DNA from 2 places in the Paenibacillus sp. J31R98 genome. Region 1 is predicted to be linked to the other one. Evidence: a T-box and tRNA genes for the amino acid it is inferred to sense, from the RefSeq annotation. Region 1 holds a T-box; the other holds one or more tRNA genes.
What was found. The T-box of region 1 lies ahead of AC0YNX_RS01275 (valine--tRNA ligase). A T-box ahead of a tRNA ligase gene usually reads a tRNA of that ligase, here a tRNA-Val.
Positions count from the first base shown of each region.

Region 2: it has a tRNA-Val gene. The T-box ahead of AC0YNX_RS01275 (valine--tRNA ligase) is inferred to sense a tRNA for this amino acid. The anticodon was not compared.

Region 1 is NZ_JBWDNO010000001.1:293,776-303,645, forward strand. It holds gene cobA (uroporphyrinogen-III C-methyltransferase) at 1-826, shown strand, start outside; gene hemB (porphobilinogen synthase) at 828-1,823, shown strand; gene AC0YNX_RS01255 (Crp/Fnr family transcriptional regulator) at 1,867-2,529, opposite strand; gene hemL (glutamate-1-semialdehyde 2,1-aminomutase) at 2,642-3,943, shown strand; gene AC0YNX_RS01265 (RluA family pseudouridine synthase) at 3,959-4,951, shown strand; gene AC0YNX_RS01270 (LysM peptidoglycan-binding domain-containing protein) at 5,049-6,305, shown strand; T-box leader at 6,471-6,712, shown strand; gene AC0YNX_RS01275 (valine--tRNA ligase) at 6,790-9,447, shown strand; gene AC0YNX_RS01280 (bifunctional folylpolyglutamate synthase/dihydrofolate synthase) at 9,511-9,870, shown strand, end outside.
Region 2 is NZ_JBWDNO010000002.1:753,190-763,059, forward strand. It holds gene AC0YNX_RS12090 (MFS transporter) at 1-997, opposite strand, end outside; gene AC0YNX_RS12095 (MFS transporter) at 1,016-2,284, opposite strand; gene AC0YNX_RS12100 (aminotransferase class I/II-fold pyridoxal phosphate-dependent enzyme) at 2,430-3,896, shown strand; gene AC0YNX_RS12105 (DUF1885 family protein) at 4,043-4,462, shown strand; gene AC0YNX_RS12110 (DUF1292 domain-containing protein) at 4,513-4,815, opposite strand; gene AC0YNX_RS12115 (stalk domain-containing protein) at 4,937-5,500, opposite strand; gene AC0YNX_RS12120 (hypothetical protein) at 5,663-5,908, opposite strand; gene AC0YNX_RS12125 (MBL fold metallo-hydrolase) at 6,029-6,742, shown strand; gene AC0YNX_RS12130 (DUF3892 domain-containing protein) at 6,793-7,062, opposite strand; gene AC0YNX_RS12135 (hypothetical protein) at 7,474-7,641, opposite strand; tRNA gene AC0YNX_RS12140 (tRNA-Val) at 7,788-7,863, shown strand; gene AC0YNX_RS12145 (helix-turn-helix domain-containing protein) at 8,011-8,265, shown strand; gene AC0YNX_RS12150 (pentapeptide repeat-containing protein) at 8,524-9,177, opposite strand; gene AC0YNX_RS12155 (MFS transporter) at 9,464-9,870, opposite strand, start outside.

The sequences.
Region 1 (9,870 bases):
GAAGCTGATGTGGTACGAGCGCAAGCCGTTATTCGGCACGCGCGTGCTTGTGACTCGCGCGAGAGCGCAGAGCAGCGACCTTGTCGAGCAGATTGAGGAGCTTGGCGGCGAGCCATGCGAATTCCCGGTTATTGAGACAAGGGAGCCTGCAGGAGATGAGGCGGTGGCAGAGCTTACGGCTGCGCTGCAAGCTTCGGAGCAGTACGAGTGGCTCATGTTCACGAGCGTCAACGGTGTCGATTATTTCTTCAGCTGGCTGAGCAAGCTGCGCATTGATATTCGCCGGTTCCACCGCGCGCGCATTGCCGCGGTCGGCCCGAAGACGGCAGAAGCGCTGGAGAAGCGCGGCATGTTGGTCGATGTGCTGCCTGTAAAGTTCCAAGCAGAGGATCTGCTTGATAGCTTGTCCGAATATCTCATAGAAGGCCAGCGCGTACTTCTGCCTCGGGGCGATCTCGCTCGGGAAGTATTGCCGCGTGAGCTGAAGGCAAGAGGGCTTAAGCCTGTCGAGATCGACGTGTACGAAACGGTGCTTGCGGATGATCAAGACGAAGAGACGCTTGAGCTGCTCCAGACGGGCAAAGTGGATGTAATTACATTCGCAAGCTCCTCGACGGTAACGAATTTACTCGAAGTGCTGCGGCGTATGGGCGTAGAACAGCCTGTAGAGCTGCTGCAAGGCGTAGATATAGCATGTATCGGTCCTGTGACGGCGCAAACTGCTGCTGAGGCAGGTCTTAAAGTAACGATTCAGCCTGAAGAGGCTACGATAGACGGACTTATTGAGGCGATTGCTACGAATCGCAAGCTGAAGGGAGCATACTAACATGGCATTTCCAATTACGAGAAATCGCAGATTGCGCGGAAGCGCTGGATTACGCAGCTTGGTGCGCGAAACACAATTGACGGTGGATGATTTGATCTATCCGCTGTTCGTTACAGTCGGCACAGGGATCAAAGAAGAGATCGCTTCGATGCCGGGTGTCTATCATCTGTCGATGGATTTGCTCAAGCAAGAGATCGATAATGTAGTCGCTAGCGGTGTGAAAGCGATTCTGCTGTTCGGTGTTCCTGCAACGAAGGATGCGGTCGGCACATCGGCATACGATCATAATGGAATCGTGCAAGAGGCAACGCGTGCGATCAAAGAATGGGCGCCTCAGCTGCTCGTTGTTGCAGACACTTGCCTTTGCCAATTTACCGATCATGGCCATTGCGGCATGATCCACCACGATCCTCGTACAGGGAATGCGGTCGTAGACAACGATTCTTCGCTCGAGCTGCTCGTGAAGACAGCTGTCTCGCAAGCGGAAGCCGGCGCAGATATTATCGCGCCTTCCAACATGATGGATGGCTTCGTTAGCGCAATCCGTGAAGGATTGGATGCGGCAGGCTTTGAGTCCGTGCCAATAATGTCGTACTCCGTTAAATATGCCTCTGCATTCTATGGACCTTTCCGTGATGCGGCCCACTCCGCACCGCAGTTCGGCGATCGCAAGACCTATCAGATGGACCCGGCAAACGCACGTGAAGCGCTTCGCGAAGCAGAGGCGGACATCATCGAAGGCGCGGACATGCTGATGGTGAAGCCAGCGCTTGCTTATCTCGATGTTGTTCGGATGCTGAAGGAAACGTTTGACTTGCCGGTTGTTGCTTATAATGTTAGTGCGGAATATTCGATGGTGAAAGCTGCGGCTGCTAACGGCTGGATTGATGAGCGTGCGATTGTGCTGGAGACACTAACGGGCATGAAACGCGCGGGGGCGGATATCATTATTACATATCATGCGCTTGATGTGGCACGCTGGCTGCGCGGAGAATAATTAGGCATGGAGGCAGGCCTAGGCGTAAAAAAGCCTGAACGGATTAACCGTTCAGGCGCGCGAGGTCGAGCTTATATTCATTGAGGCCGAACCTCAGGATATTGCGGTCTTCGAGATCGCGAAGCACCTGGGATAATGCTTGCTTCGTGACGCCAGCCATCTGGGCGAGCTCGTCGTAGTTCAGCGCAACTCTTATGGTGATGAGGTTACCTGAACGCGAGCCATGGCGGTTCGCGAGAAGAATGACGTTCTTGAGCACGCGGGTGCGGGCATCAACGAAGGTTAGGTCGTAGACATGCTGATTCGTGTCACGCAGTCTGCGGCATAGCTCAGCCATGATTTGACGGGTAATCTCAAACTGACTGCGGAGCAGGTCATTGAACGCTTTGCCAGCGATGACGAGGATTGTCGTCGATTCTAGCGTCTGTGCGGAAGCCGAGCGAGGCCTGCCGTCAAGAAGCGACAATTCGCCGAAGCTTTCGCCGGATTGGATGAGAGAAAGCACCTTTTCTTCACCGGAAGTACTGCGCGTATAAATTTTCACAGAACCTTTTAACAGGATATAGAAAGCTGAACCGTGATCATTTTCCTGAAACAGCACGGTTCCGGCAGGAAATGATTGTTTATTGGCAATCGACAAAATATGATGGAGCTGTTCATCGCTCAAGCTTTCAAATAGCTGTACGTTCTTCAATAGTTCGATCAATGCAATCAGCCTCTCCATCTGAATTACCAGGCTTTTTAGAGTCAAGCGGCCTGTACGATCTCATCAGAAGTGTACCACAAGATTGTCACTAATTAACAGGCAGGTGTCACAAATGAACGTTAAGAGTCAGAAAAGGTCGGATGATCGTTCCAAAGCTGCTTTCGCCAAAGCGAAGACGGTTATTCCAGGCGGCGTTAACTCTCCGGTTCGCGCTTTCAAATCGGTTGGACTAACGCCGGTATATATGGAGCGCGGCGAAGGCTATCGCGTATACGACATCGATGGCAACAACTATATCGACTATGTCGGCTCGTGGGGACCGCTCATTATGGGCCATGCTCATCCTGAGGTTATTGAAGTGATCAAGAAGACAGCGGAGAAAGGGACAAGCTTCGGCGCTCCGACTGAGCTTGAGACACAGATGGCAGAGCTTGTCTGCGATCGCGTTCCATCCGTTGAAGTTGTTCGTATGGTAAACTCCGGCACGGAAGCGACGATGAGCGCACTGCGTCTTGCACGCGGCTATACGAAGCGCAGCAAGATTCTGAAATTCGAAGGCTCGTACCACGGTCATGCGGACAGCTTGCTCATCAAGGCAGGCTCCGGCGTAGCAACGCTTGGCTTGCCAGATAGCCCTGGCGTGCCAGAGAGTGTAGCGACGCATACGATTACCGTTCCTTATAACGATCTGAATTCTGTAAAGCTGGCTTTCGAGCAATACGGCGAGCAGCTCGCTTGTATTATCGTGGAGCCGGTTGCCGGCAACATGGGCGTTGTTCCGCCGCTGCCTGGCTTCCTGCAAGGGCTGAGAGACATTACGACGCAATATGGCAGCTTGCTTATCTTCGACGAAGTCATGACAGGCTTCCGCGTTCATTACAACTGCGCGCAAGGCTTGTACGGCATTACACCGGATCTGACTTGCCTGGGCAAAGTTATCGGTGGCGGTCTGCCAGTCGGCGCATACGGCGGTAAACGTGAGATTATGGAGATGATGGCGCCGAGCGGCCCGATCTATCAAGCGGGCACATTGTCCGGCAACCCGCTAGCGATGGCTGCTGGCTATACAACGCTGAGCCTTCTTACACCGCAAACCTATGAGCAGCTTGAGCGGCTGAGCGTTCGCTTGCAGCGCGGCTTCGAGGCGAATGCAGCGAAGCACGGCGTACCTGCAACGATTAACCGTGTTGGCTCCATGGTTTGCCCGTTCTTCACCGAGAAGCATGTCATCAATTACGACACGGCAAAGACTGCAGATCTGGATCGGTTCAGAGCCTATTTTGCCTCGATGCTGGATCTCGGCGTAAGCATTGCTCCGTCCCAGTTCGAAGGCATGTTCGTCTCTGGCGTGCATGACGAAGCGGCAATTGATGCAACGATTGAAGCACACGATGAGGCGCTTCGCCGTCTCTAATAGGAGCTGAGAGTCGTGGATAATAAGCATAACTTGTTAAAATATGAACGTAACGGGGAGTGGCTCAGCTTGTCAGCAGACGCGCTGGCGAGCCGGGCAGCACATGCTTCCGTTCAGCAGATAGAGGCCGGGAGCCATCCGCACCATGTGCGGCAATGGCTGCTGGCCCTTGGTTTGTTTCCGGAGCGTTATGTGAATCGCCTCTTCTCGGTTGGCGGCATCCAAATGGACGGGGGCACAATTCGGCTTCGCACCTTTGTTCCGGCTGATCCCGCGAAGGATGCGGTATATCGGATGGCGCTGCAGCAGCGCGAGGAATCGGCTGCCGAGCGGTCCTTCAAAGTGCGCGCACAAGTTCTCTATCAAGACGACTGGTGCCTCGTCATGGACAAGCCGGCTGGCATGCCGGTTCATCCGAATGCGCCTGGCCAGCGCGGAACGCTCGATGAGGAGGCCGCACTCGCGGGAATCGAGCGGGGCGATCTTCAGCTTGCGAAGCATATCCATCGGCTGGACGATGATACAGCCGGACCGGTGCTCTATGCGCGCAATGAGCTGGCGCAGCTGCACCTGGATGAGGCGATGCGCGAGAAGGCAATCGGAAGGCAATATGTCGCCCTCGTGCAAGGCGTGCTTCGCAAGCCTGCAGGGACAATTGATGCGCCGATTGGCAAAGACCGCCATCATCGTGCCCGCAGACGCGTGTCCCCAGCCGGGGATCATGCGATCACGCATTACGAGACAATCGCCTCCTATAGCCGCGCTACCCTCGTGCGCTTGTGGCTAGAGACCGGCAGAACGCATCAAATTCGCGTTCATATGAGCCATCTCGGTCATCCGCTCGTTGGCGATACGTTGTACGGCGGCAGCGATGCCAAGCTTCGCCACCAAGCGCTGCGGGGCGAGCAATTGACGTTCGTCCATCCGTGGAGCGGTGAAGATATGACGGTGCGTGCGGATGAGCCTGAATGGTTTCGAGAAGTGCGCGAACGCTACGCAATACTGTGAAAATCGTAGTCATGCCTACCCTGCCCTTGCCATATAGATAAATAGGGAAGAAAGCTGTAACCAAGCTTTGGTGAGAGGGGAAAGGAGGACGACAACCGTGCCCAGTCAGTCAAACGGTTTACGATTTGACATTTATGAACGGGTTCATTTGCCTGATGAAGTAGCGGCGATCGATGAGCTGGAAGAAATTGAGCTTGTCCCTCGTATCGGGATCGTTCAGCAAGACGAGCAGGTGTTGTTAAAAGGACATTTGCTCCTGACCGGCGTGTACCGCGCTCAGGATGAGCCTTTAGCTGAACAGTCATTGGAACACTGGATTCCTGTCGAAATTACGCTTCCTATGAATCGCATTCATCGGCTCGATGACATCTCCGTAGAGATTGATAACTTCGACGTTGACCTGCTGTCAACGCGAACGCTCAACATTACGGGAGTGCTGTCGCTGAGAGGAATTGAGCTAGGCCAGTCAAGCCCTCAGGAAGAGTGGCAGCGGGAAGAGCCTTTTACGGTCGTGCATAAGCGAGATCCGGTAGAGGTGCCGAATTACGAATCATTGTTCGAGCAGCAGACAGGTTATGCGGAGCCGCAGGCCATCCGTAACGAAGGTTGGGAGACAGCGAGCAACCCGCAAGCCTACAATGATGCGTTCAATCGTGATGCGGCGGCTCAAGCGGCGCAGGCGGCCTTCGAACAAGAGGAGATCGCTCGCGCGGCTGCAATCGAGAGGCTGCGGCAGCTGGAAGCGGAAGCTCGCAATGCGGAAGCTCGGGAAGCAGAAGCAGCGCTTCAGGCAGCAGAGCCGGAAGTGTCGGACGAAGCAATCGAGGCAGCTCTAGCTGGACCTCCTGCGGAGAATCCGTTTCTTGCTGATGCAGCAGAGCGCGAGTCCAAGATACGCCAGCAAGGCGCTGCTAACGCAGATGCGCCGGCTGCGCAGCAATTTGGCGATATCTCGGCTTTCGAAGCGGAATCAGCGCGTAAATTGAAAGTCGCAGTCGGGGGCAAGCCGGCTGAGGAAGAAGCGGAGGCTGCACAGCCTAACGTCGGCTTCCGGTCGTTGCTGCAATCGAGCCGCAGGGAGCAGGAAGCAAGGGCGGCTGCGGAACAATCGGCTGAAGAGGCAGCGAAGGAAGCGCGCAAGTCGAGCGGAGATGACATCGAATGGAAGAACCTGTTCTTCAGCCGTTCCGGCGAGGATCAGTCCTTCCGCAAGGTTCGTATCTGTATCGTGCAGCGCGAGGAGACGCTTGACGTCATCGCAGGTCGATACCAGCTGCAGCCACGCGAGATTGCACTCTATAATCGGCTGTCGGATCAGAGCGTGAGCGAGGGCCAAGTACTATATATTCCATAATGCACGCATGGATGCAAATAAGCCTTTCGAAGAGGACTGCTATCAGACCTTTTCAAGAGGCTTTTTTCCTGTTGTTCCCAAAACTCTGGATGTGTGGGCGGCTGTGGGATTGACGCGGGCAAATAATAACGTGTATGATAGAAAAAATAGGGTTATACTCTTATTATAATAACGTTGATGGGGAAGAGTAACAGGAATGCCTTCAGAGAGCGGAACCAATACGCTGAGAGGTTCTGCAGGCAATGAACTGCGACAGGTCGCCCCGGAGTTGCTGGAATGAAACGGTGCTAACCGTTAGTTCAAGCCGGCTGCAGCCGTTACCTGTTATCAAGTTGTCGAATGAAGCCGTTATTGGCTTGTTCGGAACAAAGGTGGTACCGCGGAAGCTAGAACCTTTCGTCCTTTGCTATTAAGGGCGATAGGTTTTTTTTGCGTTTAACCAGTTTATTACGTTTTTGAAATACATTGGAAGCGAGGAATAGTGATGTCACAGAAACAAGCAATGACTGAGATGCCGACGACGTATGATCCGAAGGCTGCCGAATCCAAATGGTATCCGTATTGGATGGAGGGCAAATTTTTTGAAGCTGGCAAGCGTCCAGATGCAGAAGCGTATACGATTGTAATTCCTCCTCCGAACGTAACGGGTATGCTGCATATCGGGCATGCGCTCGATTTTACGCTGCAGGATATTCTGATCCGTACGAAGCGGATGCAAGGCTATGACGCTCTGTGGCTGCCAGGCAGTGACCATGCAGGTATTGCGACGCAGACAAAGGTTGAGCAGAAGCTACGCGAGGAAGGCGTATCCCGTTACGACCTCGGTCGTGAGAAATTCCTCGATAAAGTATGGGAATGGAAAGAGCTCTACAATGAGACGATCCGTGAGCAATGGGCGAAGATGGGATTCTCGCTCGACTACTCGCGCGAACGTTTTACACTGGATGAAGGGCTGTCCGCAGCGGTACGCGAAGTATTCGTTCGCCTCTACGAGAAGGGCCTCATCTACCGCGGCAAAAAAATCATTAACTGGGATCCGGCTGCGCGCACCGCATTGTCCGATATCGAGGTTGAGCATAAAGAAGTGAACGGCCATCTGTACCACTTGCAATATCCGCTGAAGAACGGATCTGGCTTTATTACCGTTGCGACGACCCGTCCAGAGACGATGCTCGGCGATACAGCGGTTGCTGTACATCCAGAAGATGAGCGTTACAAGCACCTGATCGGCGAATTGATCGTTCTGCCTATCATCGGCAGAGAGATTCCGATTATTGCTGACGAATATGTGGAGAAAGAATTCGGTTCCGGCGCGGTGAAGATTACGCCAGCTCATGACCCGAACGACTTCGAAGTTGGTCTTCGCCACAACCTGCCGCAGATTGTTGTGATGGACGAGAGCGGTACGATGAATGCAGAAGCTGGCCCGTACAACGGCATCGACCGTGCGGACTGCCGTAAGCGCATCGTTGCAGATCTGCAAGAACTCGGCGTATGCATCAAGATCGAAGATCACGTTCACCAAGTTGGTCACAGCGAGCGCAGCGGCGCGGTTGTTGAGCCATATTTGTCAACGCAATGGTTCGTAGAGATGAAACCGCTCGCCGAAGCTGCGATTGAAGCGCAGAACGCCGGAAAAGGCGTTAACTTCGTTCCGGATCGCTTCGAGAAAATCTATCTGCAATGGATCGAAAATGTTCGCGACTGGTGTATTTCCCGCCAATTGTGGTGGGGCCACCGCATTCCGGCTTGGTACTGCGACTCTTGCGGCGCGATGCATGTTGCGCACGAAGAGCCAACATCCTGCGCATGTGGCAACGAGTCACTTCGTCAAGACGAAGACGTACTCGACACTTGGTTCAGCTCGGCGCTCTGGCCGTTCTCGACGCTTGGCTGGCCGGAACAGTCTGACGACCTAAAACGCTACTACCCGACGAATGTTCTAGTAACGGGTTATGATATCATCTACTTCTGGGTTGCCCGCATGATCTTCACGGGTCTTGAGTTCACAGGTGAGATGCCGTTCAAGGATGTTCTCATGCACGGCCTCGTTCGAGACGAGAACGGCAAGAAAATGTCCAAATCGCTCGGCAACGGCGTCGATCCGCTTGAAGTGATCGAGAATTACGGCGCTGATGCGATGCGATTCATGATTTCGACGAGCAGCACGCCGGGGCAGGATCTGCGTTTCCGCTGGGAGCGCGTTGAGCAAGCGCGCAACTTCGCGAACAAGATCTGGAACGCTTCGCGCTTCGCACTCATGAACCTTGAAGGCGTAACAGCAGCTGACATTGACATCAATGTGAAGCTGGGTACGGCAGATCGCTGGATTCTTCACCGTCTGAATGCTGCGGTTGCAGACGTAACGCGTCTGATTGACAGCTATGATTTTGGCGAAACCGGCCGTGTGTTGTACAACTTTATCTGGGATGATCTGTGCGACTGGTATATCGAATTCGCGAAGCTGAACCTGAACGGACAAGATGCGGAAGCGAAGCGCGCGACGCAATCCGTACTTGCATACGTACTGGATCGTACTCAGCGTCTCATTCACCCGTTCATGCCGTTTATCAGTGAGGAAATATGGCAACACTTGCCGCATGAAGGCGAGACGATCACACTTGCTCCGTGGCCGGTTTACGATTCAGCGCTGGAAGCGCCGGAGGCTGTTGCGGAGATGGAGCTTCTGATGGATATGATCCGCGCGGTTCGAAATATCCGTGCTGAGGTTAATGTACCGATGAGCAAAAAAGTCGAGCTGCTCGTGAAGCCGTCGAGCGATAGCATTGCTGCCATCCTGAAACGCAATGAAGAGTTCATTGTCCGCTTCTGCGGCACGTCGAAGCTTGAGATCAGCGAAGATCTCGCGTCTCCGGATAAAGCGATGACTGCAATCGTTACAGGCGCTCAGATGTACTTGCCGCTGGCAGGCCTTATCGACATCGAGCAAGAAATTGCCCGCTTGAACAAAGAGGTTGCGAATTTGACTAGCGAAGTTGAGCGCGTAGAGAAGAAGCTTGGTAATGTTGGCTTCGTTGCGAAAGCGCCGGCGAAGGTCATTGAGGAAGAACGCGCGAAAATGGCTGACTATGCGGAGAAACGCGAGAAAGTGCTTGCGCGCATTGAGGAGCTGAAGGGCTAGTACAGCCCTTCTAGGCTTTTTCAATTCGCAGCATTTCGCTGCAGAAGGAAGAAGGAAATCATAATGACTGAACAACAGTTACCGGCACCGCTTGCTAGCTATGAGGAAGCAAGAGATTGGATTGTAGGCCTCGTCCCGTTCGGCATTCGCCCAGGCATGGAGCGAATTCTGAAGCTGATGGAAATATTCAATCACCCGGAGCGCCGGCTTAAATTTATTCATGTAGCGGGCACGAATGGCAAAGGCTCGGTTTGCGCCTATCTGACTAGTGTGCTGCTGCGCTGCGGCTATGATGTGGGGACGTTCACGTCTCCTTACATAACGAGTTTTACGAATCGTTTCAAGTACAACGATACGGACATTCCCGAAGAGACGCTGCTCATGCTTGCGAACAAGCTGAAGCCGCATGTCGAAGCGATTGCG
Region 2 (9,870 bases), on a different contig from region 1:
CACCTTGTCCAACCGTCGTCTTCTGCGTAATCAAGGATGTCACGCATGGACGGATGAGCGCGTTCCCGATGCCGAAGATCGCAAGGTAGATCGTTGCCGTCGTCAAGCTGTGAGCTGTTACGAGAAGCAGGAAGCCGATGGCCGAGATGATCAGGCCAACCGCGATATACATCGGCTCTTGTCCTTTGCGAATGCGTCTGCGAACGACGCCGCCCTGGATAAGTGCTCCAACAAGTCCGCAGACAAGGAACATAACGCCGACTTGAAGCGGAGTTACATCGAAGCGCTTCATGCCGAACAATTGCAGCGTCGCTTCGAGGCCAGCAAGTGAGACCGAAACGATTAATGCTAGGACATACAAGTATTTAAGCGAGCCGGTGAACGCCTTCCAGCGGGACGGCTTCTTCTCGGTAGCTGCCGCTGCTCTCATCTCCGGAGATAGCGATTCCGGCATCTTCGTCACAGCAATCAGAAACGTAATGAGTGCTAGCGCAGCTGCCGCGAAGAACGGTGTATTCTGCGATACGAGACTTAATAGTCCGCCGAAGCCGGGGCCGATTGTGAAGCCAAGGCCGATCGACATGCCGACAAGTCCCATGCCCCTTGTCCGTTGGTCGGGCGGTGTTATATCTGCTACATATGCGACAATTACGGAAGTTACGGCTCCTGAGAACAGGCCGCCTAAGATGCGAGATGCATACATTATTGGAAGGCTGCCGTCTGCAATCCCGAACAACAAGAAGCTCGCAGCGAAACCGAGCACACCGATTAGAATGACTGGACGACGGCCGATACGGTCCGACAGTCCGCCCCAGAACGGAGACAGCACGAACGCGACCGCAGAATAGATCGATAACATCATGCCCGTATGGAACTCAACCGCTCCCGGACTTGCTTTTTTAATAAGCTCTGGCAAAACTGGAATAATAATCCCAAACCCAATAAAGGTCGTGATTAGCATCAGCATTACGACGCCAAGTCGTTTGTCTTTGTTCATTTTGTTCCCTCCACTCCATCATCGTACCACAACTGCCTTATGTCTTGTTATGAACAAATGAAGAACAAACAAGAGCAGCAGATCGACACCGCTGACGAGAAAAGGAGCATGCGGGCCCATCATATCCCATAGCTTGCCAGACATGATGCTGCCGAATACCGTTCCAAGCCCTTCAATGGTCAGGAAGAAGCCCCAGACTGCACCACGCTCCGCCTTCGGTATCGCCTGGGCGATTAACGCGTTCCAAGCTGGAATAATGCAGGCGTAGCCAAGTCCAACGAAGGCGATAATAACCATAACGAGCGGCAAATTCCGTGTATAACCTAAAACCGTCAACGATACGGCAGCAGTTAGAAAACCAACATGCAAGAACCATTTGGTCCCGAATTTATCGACCCATTTTCCGACAGGAATTAGACCAAGCACGATGACCGCGCCGCTACAGATCAGATATAAGCTGTACTGCTGCGGCGTGAGATGAAGCACAGTCCGTGCAAATTGGGTCAACACCGGTGTCAACAGCCCTAACGCGAAGTTCTGCATGAACATCGCCGGATAGAGCAGCTTGCTCGCATGCAGCGACTTACTTACTCTTGCGAAATAGCGGCGAACACGCACCATCCAAGGCAGATGCTTCTCTTCCGCGAGCTCAGATGAAGCGGCAATCGGGGCTTCGTCCCGATTCTCAAGCGCCATCGACTGCTTCCTGCCCGGCAGAAACCATGCGACAAGGACAACGACAACCATCATGACAAGCAATATTCGAAAGGCAGGCGTATAGGTATGTACGATGAAGAAATTAATCACGATCGGTCCGCAGCCAACGCCCGTGAGCCATGCCATGTAGACGACGCTCATGATCGTACCGCTGGATTCGTTGCCAGCTACGGTAGTCGCGCCATTGATTACGCATGGCCATAGCGGAGAAGTACCGACTCCAAGCAGCAGGCAAGCGACGACAACCCAGCCAAGACCGCTCGTGAACGAGACAATGACAACCGACAAGGTCGTGAACAATACGCCGAACAACATCACATAGCGGTAACCGATCCGGTCGATGACCCAGCCAAGCGGGCTGCGGAACGCGTTATCGCCTATATATTGAAGCGCGAGCGCCCAACCGACCGCATAGGCGGACAGATCGAGCTCTTGCCTCATATAAACAGGAAGAATCGAGACGAGCAGAGCCCCTTTCACGAATTCAACCAAATACATAATAATGAGCAGCTGGACGACAAATGGTGACGATAATACTTTTTTCCCTGCCCAGCCTTTAGCGATACTCATACTTGTTCCCCTTCCCTGCTTGCTTTGCATTATGACTTACGTTCAATTATTCTAAGCAAAAAAGTTACTTGCAATCCCCCCTAGTTTTGCTATACTGGGCTTTGTTTGTAAACACATTAATCACGAAAGGCTGGGATGAATGCTAATGGATCATACCCGGACCCCGCTGTTCAGCGCACTGCGCAAACATGCGGCTAATAACCCTGTTCAGTTCCACATTCCCGGACATAAAAAAGGTCTAGGAAGCGATGCCGAATTCCGCGAATTTATCGGTGACAACGCGTTGTCCATCGACCTTATAAATATTGCGCCGCTCGACGATTTGCATCAGCCGACTGGCGTTATCGAAGACGCCCAAAAATTGGCAGCCGATGCTTTCGGAGCTGATTATACCTTTTTTTCCGTACAAGGAACAAGCGGCGCCATCATTACGATGATTATGTCGGTCTGCAATCCGGGCGATAAAATCATTGTGCCGCGGAATGTTCACAAATCGGTCATGTCCGCGATTATTTTCGCTGGTGCCCGTCCCGTGTTCATCTCTCCTGCCCGCGATTCCAATCTCGGTATCGATCATGGCATCACGACAAAGTCCGTCAAACGCGCGCTTGACCGTCACCATGACGCGAAAGCGGTGCTCGTCATTAACCCGACGTATTACGGCATCTGCGCAGACTTGAAAGAAATCGTCGATCTCGTCCACAGCTACGATATTCCGGTTCTCGTGGACGAAGCGCATGGCGTGCTCATTCACTTCCATGAGAAGCTTCCTATGTCGGCGATGCAAGCAGGCGCAGACATGGCGGCAACGAGCGTGCATAAGCTTGGCGGTTCGATGACGCAGAGCTCGGTACTGAACGTACGCAGCGGTCGTATTAATCAACATCGCGTGCAGACGATCATGAGTATGTTGACGTCTACTTCAACTTCTTACATCTTGCTCGCTTCCTTGGACACAACTCGCCGCAACTTGGCGATTAACGGCCATGAGATTGCTGAGAAAGCGATTGAGCTTGCGCAGCATGCACGTACCGAGATTAACAAAGTGCCGGGCCTTTACTGTATCGGCGAAGAAATTCTCGGCGGCGAAGCGACGTATGATTACGATCCGACGAAGCTCACGATTCACGTCCGTCATCTCGGCATCACCGGATATGAGACGGAGAACTGGCTGCGCGACCATCACAACATTGAAGTTGAGATGAGCGATATGTACAACATCCTCGCCCTTGTCACACCGGGCGATACGTCTGATTCAGTCGGCACGCTGCTGCATGCGCTTCGCGACCTGGCAGAACAGCATAAAGTGAATGAAGCGAATGAATTGATCGTCAAGATTCCAGAGATTCCACATCTATCGCTCACGCCGCGCGAGGCATTCTATGCCGAGACGGAAGTCGTGCCGTTCAAGGAATCGGCTGGTCGGATCATCGCCGAATTCATCTACGTCTACCCGCCGGGCATTCCGATTCTGCTCCCGGGCGAGGTTATTTCCCAGACGAACATCGACTATATCGTCGATCACGTCGAAGTCGGCCTGCCGGTTAAAGGTCCGGAAGACCGCAGCATTCAATTTGTGAAGGTCATCGTAGAGGAAGAAGCGATTTCCTAATCTCTATAGCAGCATCAACGTTTGCCCCTGCTCTCTTTCTCACGAAGGAACGGCCGGGGCTTTCTTTTTGTCCGCTCCCTATTAGAACTGGCGGTTATTGTCAATCTTGCAGCGATAATGCTATGATGTGGAAGGAGGTGGGCATAATGAGTCAAAGCGCTTACATTAAATTTGTGCAAGGTTCTGCCGTGGATCAGCTCAGCCTTAACGATGTGAAGGAACGGCTCGGCCGTTACAAGGAACAAACCTCGCTTACCGGCCAGCAATTGGGCTGGGATTATACCGACGCCGCATTTCCTTATACCATTGAGACGAAGCCTGGCGAGGAGAATCGGTGGTTTTACTTGAAAGGAACGACTCCGCAATACAATTATATCTTGTTCGGTGTTGGCACTGAGAGCGCTGGCGATAGGGAGATCTCGCATGTCCAAGTGGTGCTTCCCGACTCTGCGACTCATGGCGACAAGTCGAAGGCTAATGAGCTGTGCAAATATTTTGCCAAGCATCTGGGGGCCGAATTAAAAATGTTTAACGGACGCACCATTTACTATAATCCGCGCAAATAAGAAAACTCCGAGGCCGCTAGGGCTTCGGAGTTTCTTTGTTCATGCTATACTTACGCTTGTTCGTTCTCGCGCTGCGCGATTTCTTCGTATAGCTTCGTTACGCGCTCCCACTCGGTATCGTCTTCGATACCAACAAGGAATGCTTCGCCGTCTTCTTCTTCAATACGGAAAATAATTCCGTCAGCCTCCGGATCGTTGCGGTCCAACAATACGGAGTATACTTGGTCTTCGGATTCAAACGTAAATACCATCACCATTTCACGCTCGACGCCTTCCTCGTCAGTGACTAGGAATACGTGCTCTTCGTGGTCATGATCATGGTTGCAATTCTCATCATGTACGTGATCGCTCATTGAAAGTAACCTCATTTCCATTCTTGATTTATTCATTTCGTATCGTAACATGTAAGCATCCTCAGGGTCAAACGAAAGCGCCGCAAACCTTAGAGGCTGCAGCGCTTTTGATCATTTCGTATTATTTGGCTGTGATCGTTTTCTCTGAGACAACCTTCCAATCGTCGGTGCCGGCTAATTTCATATAGAAGTGAATCGTATACTTGCCTGCTTTATCGAACGTATAGGTATAGTCGTCCGTCCGGTACCAGAAGTTATCCTTGTCGACAGAGACGCTCTTCGATTGAATCGTCTGCTCATCGCCCCCTGGATCTGCAATGGTCACCTTCACTGCTGAGATGTCTGTCATTAAGTTATCGATCTGAGCGAATACTTTAAACGTAATTTTGTTGCCCTTCGTTACGTTGCCGAAGATGTTCGAGTCCTGGAATAGGAACATATGAACGTTCGGCTTATAGATCGTTACCTTCTTCGCGTTGTCATCCCAATTGACGAGCGCTTGAAGCGTGCTCGCAACTTGCCTTGCCGATAAATAAGTCTTGCCATCTGTGAAAATACCCGCATCGTCAAGCTCGCTGCCATTCACGATAACACGCACTTTCTGAGAAACCGAATCCGCAAAGAGCATCGTTCCTCCCCACAGCGACAGGACAAGCGTCATAATGAGAAGCCTTCTGAACTTCATGGCTGCAAACCCTCCGTCCGTTAATCTGGATGTATGGTTATACTCACCAAGTCGTCCAAAGTTGCGCCAATTGAAAACATTTTTTCCTTACCATATCTTGTCAAACTATGGCGAAAACTGCGCTTGCCCGGGAAATAATCAGGGGGGCTATTCCCCCGCTCCCTATACGTACGTCCGAGTCAAAATGCAGGGTACACCCTTGCCCACAGCACCTGGCTGCTTCATGCTCTCGTAGTAGCGCATCCCTCTCGCACATGGCGTTTTGCACACGCTGCATGTGTCAGACAAGACGAGCTTCAGTACCGTTTGTTTGCGGTCCGAAGCGCTTTTCTTCTTCTTCTTTGATGCTTTTCCTTTACCGGCCATGTTATCCGCACCTGCCCATCTTAACAATCCGTTCATAGCCATCGTATGTGGGCGGATACGCCTATGTGCTTGACCAAGGTTTTCCTTTCCATTTTCATAAAGAAGTGATAAATTTGTAAGTAACCTACCCGCATATAGGAGGACAACCTCTTGGATATCCAAATGCTCGGCACGGGCAATGCGTTTGCGAAGTTGTACTTCAACACCAATGCGCTGATCTATACGGAGCAGCATACCCTTCTGCTTGATTGCGGCAACACGGCGTTGTTGTCTATGCACAAGCTGGGCAAATCAATCAATGACATTGATGCGATTCTCATAAGCCATATCCATGCTGACCATATCGGCGGCTTGGAAGAGCTGGCTTTCCAGATGAAGTTTATTTATAAGAGAAAACCGCTGTTGTTCATACCTGAGGCGCTTGTAACGCCGCTCTGGGAAAGTTCATTGAAGGGCGGACTGCTGCAGGATGAGGGCGGGTCGCTTGATGAGTATTTTGAAGTGAGACCGATAGTACCTGGAATCAACAATGAGCTTCTGCCAGGCTTTGCTGTCGAGCCGATTCAAACCGACCATATCCCGAACAAAATCAGCTATTCTTACTTCATTAACGAGTCGTTCTTCTACTCAGCCGATCTGAAGTTCAACCCCGAGCTGCTGCAACAGCTTGTTGATCGAGGCTGTAAGACGATCTTCCATGATTGCCAACTGCGGCCGCCAGGTGTCGTTCATACGACATTAGATGAACTCTCTTCGCTTCCAGTTCATATTAAAGAACGGGTCTGGCTCATGCACTATGAAGATATTAAGCCTGACTACGAGGACAAAGCTGGTATGATGCGCTTCGTCGAACAGCATGTTCGCTATACATTGTGAGAATAGCAAAAAGCCCGCTGATGAGCGGGCTTTTCTTATTATCGCTTATTTTAGAAGTTTGGCAGTTGATCGAGGTTATTCGATGGGTCACCGTCGGCATTGCCTCGGATATACGTATCGCCATCTTTGCCTTTGAACGTGTTTACGCCGGCAATCGCGCCGCTCTCTGCTTCCGCAAGTGCCTCCTCATAATTCAACACACGTCCTGCAGATGTTTGGAACGAGGTGAGATCACCATCGCCATTCTTCTGCACCGCAACGATTGTCTCTCGCTGCTCGCCAGCTGCTTCTCCGGATTGCTCCGGCATTCTCATGTACATGGGGATTCCTCCTTTTTGGCAAGATATTCTTGTAGGATGGCTAATTAGGCGCTTAATTATGCGGAGCTGCTGTATGCAGCGGATACAATAAAAAAATCCGGGATGCCCTGTTCGAGCATCGCCGGATATTAAGGCGTGTTATCTTCACGTAATGGAGGCTTCATTCGGCCCGTTTCTATTCTGCCTGACGGAGGCCCAATTACTCTTCCTTTATCGGATGAATCATAAACGTCGCTAAAAACAGAGGTCGAACTCGGCATGACGATTTCTGACTGTTTGTTCAAGCAACCTGTGCACACGAACAGGATTAGAACGGTGCTGCACAGCAAGATTGTCTTCACGTATACCACTCCCGAAAGGTGAGATGGGATTAGTATACCCGTGAAGCTAACTCAGCAAACATTTCCTCATTTACCGTCTGGTTGCTTTCGCTTCTGGAGGCAGCTTCCTCTTCCATACAAAGGCTTCATCGTAGGCCATCGTATCATTGATGACCATCTTGGCTACACATAAGCAAACCGCACCGACGATACCAAACAAACCAACCAACCATATAAATAAATGAGCAGCTTCCGCCACTAGACAATCCGCCTCCCCAAGGATAACCTCTTGGGTACACCTTATGCGGCCCTCTGTCGATTTAGACTAATTTTTTGTGAAAAGTGGTTGACATCTTTTTTGGCGTTTGCTATATTATTACTTGTCACTAACGAAGTACTTCACATGATCTGGTAGCTCAGCTGGGAGAGCACTATCTTGACAGGGTAGGGGTCACAGGTTCGAACCCTGTCCAGATCACCATAATTTAAACGTCGAAACTCCGCAGAAATGCTGGAGTTTTTCTTTTGATACAGGGTTTTTTAAAGTAATAGTACAGCGGCTTTTTAGAGGGCTTGTTGCAAATTTGTTGCAAATCTTTTATTGCTCGCAGAAAGGTGCATCCAAACGTTGAATGAAAGTAATGTCATGAAGCTCTATTTCACGGCTAATGAAGCCGCTGAATATCTAGGTGATAATGTGGAAAATGTACGTACTTTCTGCCGTCACAATATGATTCCCCACCAAAAAATTAAGGGTAAATACTACATTGCAAAATTAGACCTTGAAAGACTTTATCGTGAGCAGTATTCTCCTGATGCTGTAATTAGAAGTGAGCAACGGATTTCAGACTTCTGGAATAACTTATTGCCGCCTCGAAGTTGACTGATTTTTAAGCTATGCGAGTAAAAACAAATCGAAAACATCCATAAAAAAGAGCCGTCAGGGGTTATCCTGAGGCTTCTTTTTTTTACGCTTTTGCTTTGTAGTACGCATCTGTCAACTTAACTAGGTCAGGTGCAATCTTTAGTCCATAGTCAAACGATCTCTTCAATAAATTCTTCACCGTGTTCCAATTCGAATATGCCGCTCTTTGTTGTTCCCCTTGTAGTCCTAATAAGCAATTTCTGATTATTTTATAACTCATTCTTTAACAATGAGTCCAAATATTTTTGCAAATATATAAGCTTGTTCACGAGAAATAGTGCAACCTTGCAAATGATTCACATCCACACCTAATCCATTAAACTCACAATCACTTAAATCAATTCCGTTTAACTCTGTACCTGAAAATTGAGCCTGATCTATATTGGTACGATACAACTCAATTTTTTGTAATTTAGAAGAACTAAAATCCGTTTTGCACAGAAAACTATCTTGTATAATAACTTGCTTTGTGTTTGCAAATCTAAATGTTGCATAGTCGGCTATACAACTATCAAATAAAACATTCCTAAGTGTTACACTTGCTAAATTAATGCCAATCATTTTACATTCCTTGAATTCTGTTCTATGGATGATGGCATCGCTAAAATTCACATTAGACAGATCACATTTTTCAAATATAACATCTGTAAGTTCAACTCCTGTTAAGGTTGTTTCTGTAAATGTTACATTTTTAAAGATGACTTTATCAAAAGTAACTTTATTAGCCTCTTGATTTTCAACCACACAGTCGGTAATCATTCCCATTTCGAAAAAATCATTGGATTGTATTTCAAGCAGCTTAACTACAGGTAGTTCACTTAGAAATATTTTAGGGCTCTCTAATTTCATGTTTTTTTTCTTATTATTCATGTGCGAAATCTCCCTTTGATCTTGGCTAGACCTCAAAAATAGAACACTGGTTCTTATTGTATATGAAAGACATGGATCTGCATATATATGAACACTTCTACTGAGACTTTGATTTTAAATACCACAACAAAACTGCCCTTTAGGTATCAATAAGTGCAAAAAAAGCCCGACAGCGGTAGCTGTCGAGCCTCAGATTGATAATATCTATTAAGTTTTATAAAGTTCACTGTCGACCTTCCTGATTCCAATATGGATGTTTATACCATATTTATATTCCCTCTATTAATCAGCCCTTCACCCCATACTCATCTGTCTCCGAAGGCAACGTCCTTCCCGGAAGCCCGGGAAATCGAAGAGCAAACGGCATAATAATAACCGTGACCACCACGAGCGCGCCGATAGCTAGCACCCTCTCATCCAGAAGCAGCTGCACGAGCAGCGACAATACGATGCCGCCCAAATTACCGAACAGCAGCAGCAATCCCGTTACTGCGCCAGCAGTTCGCGGTTCTGCTTTGGCCTCTGCGAATGACAGGACAATGGGCAAGTCAGCCAGTAGAAGCAACCCTGCCAATGGAAGCAGAGTCATAAACAACCAGGTTGGCAAGCCTGTCGCGAGGAATACGAGCAGCACGATGCTAACCGCGAGCGATAGCGCGAGGATACGCCTTGCCCGATACCCGCGCATGGCGA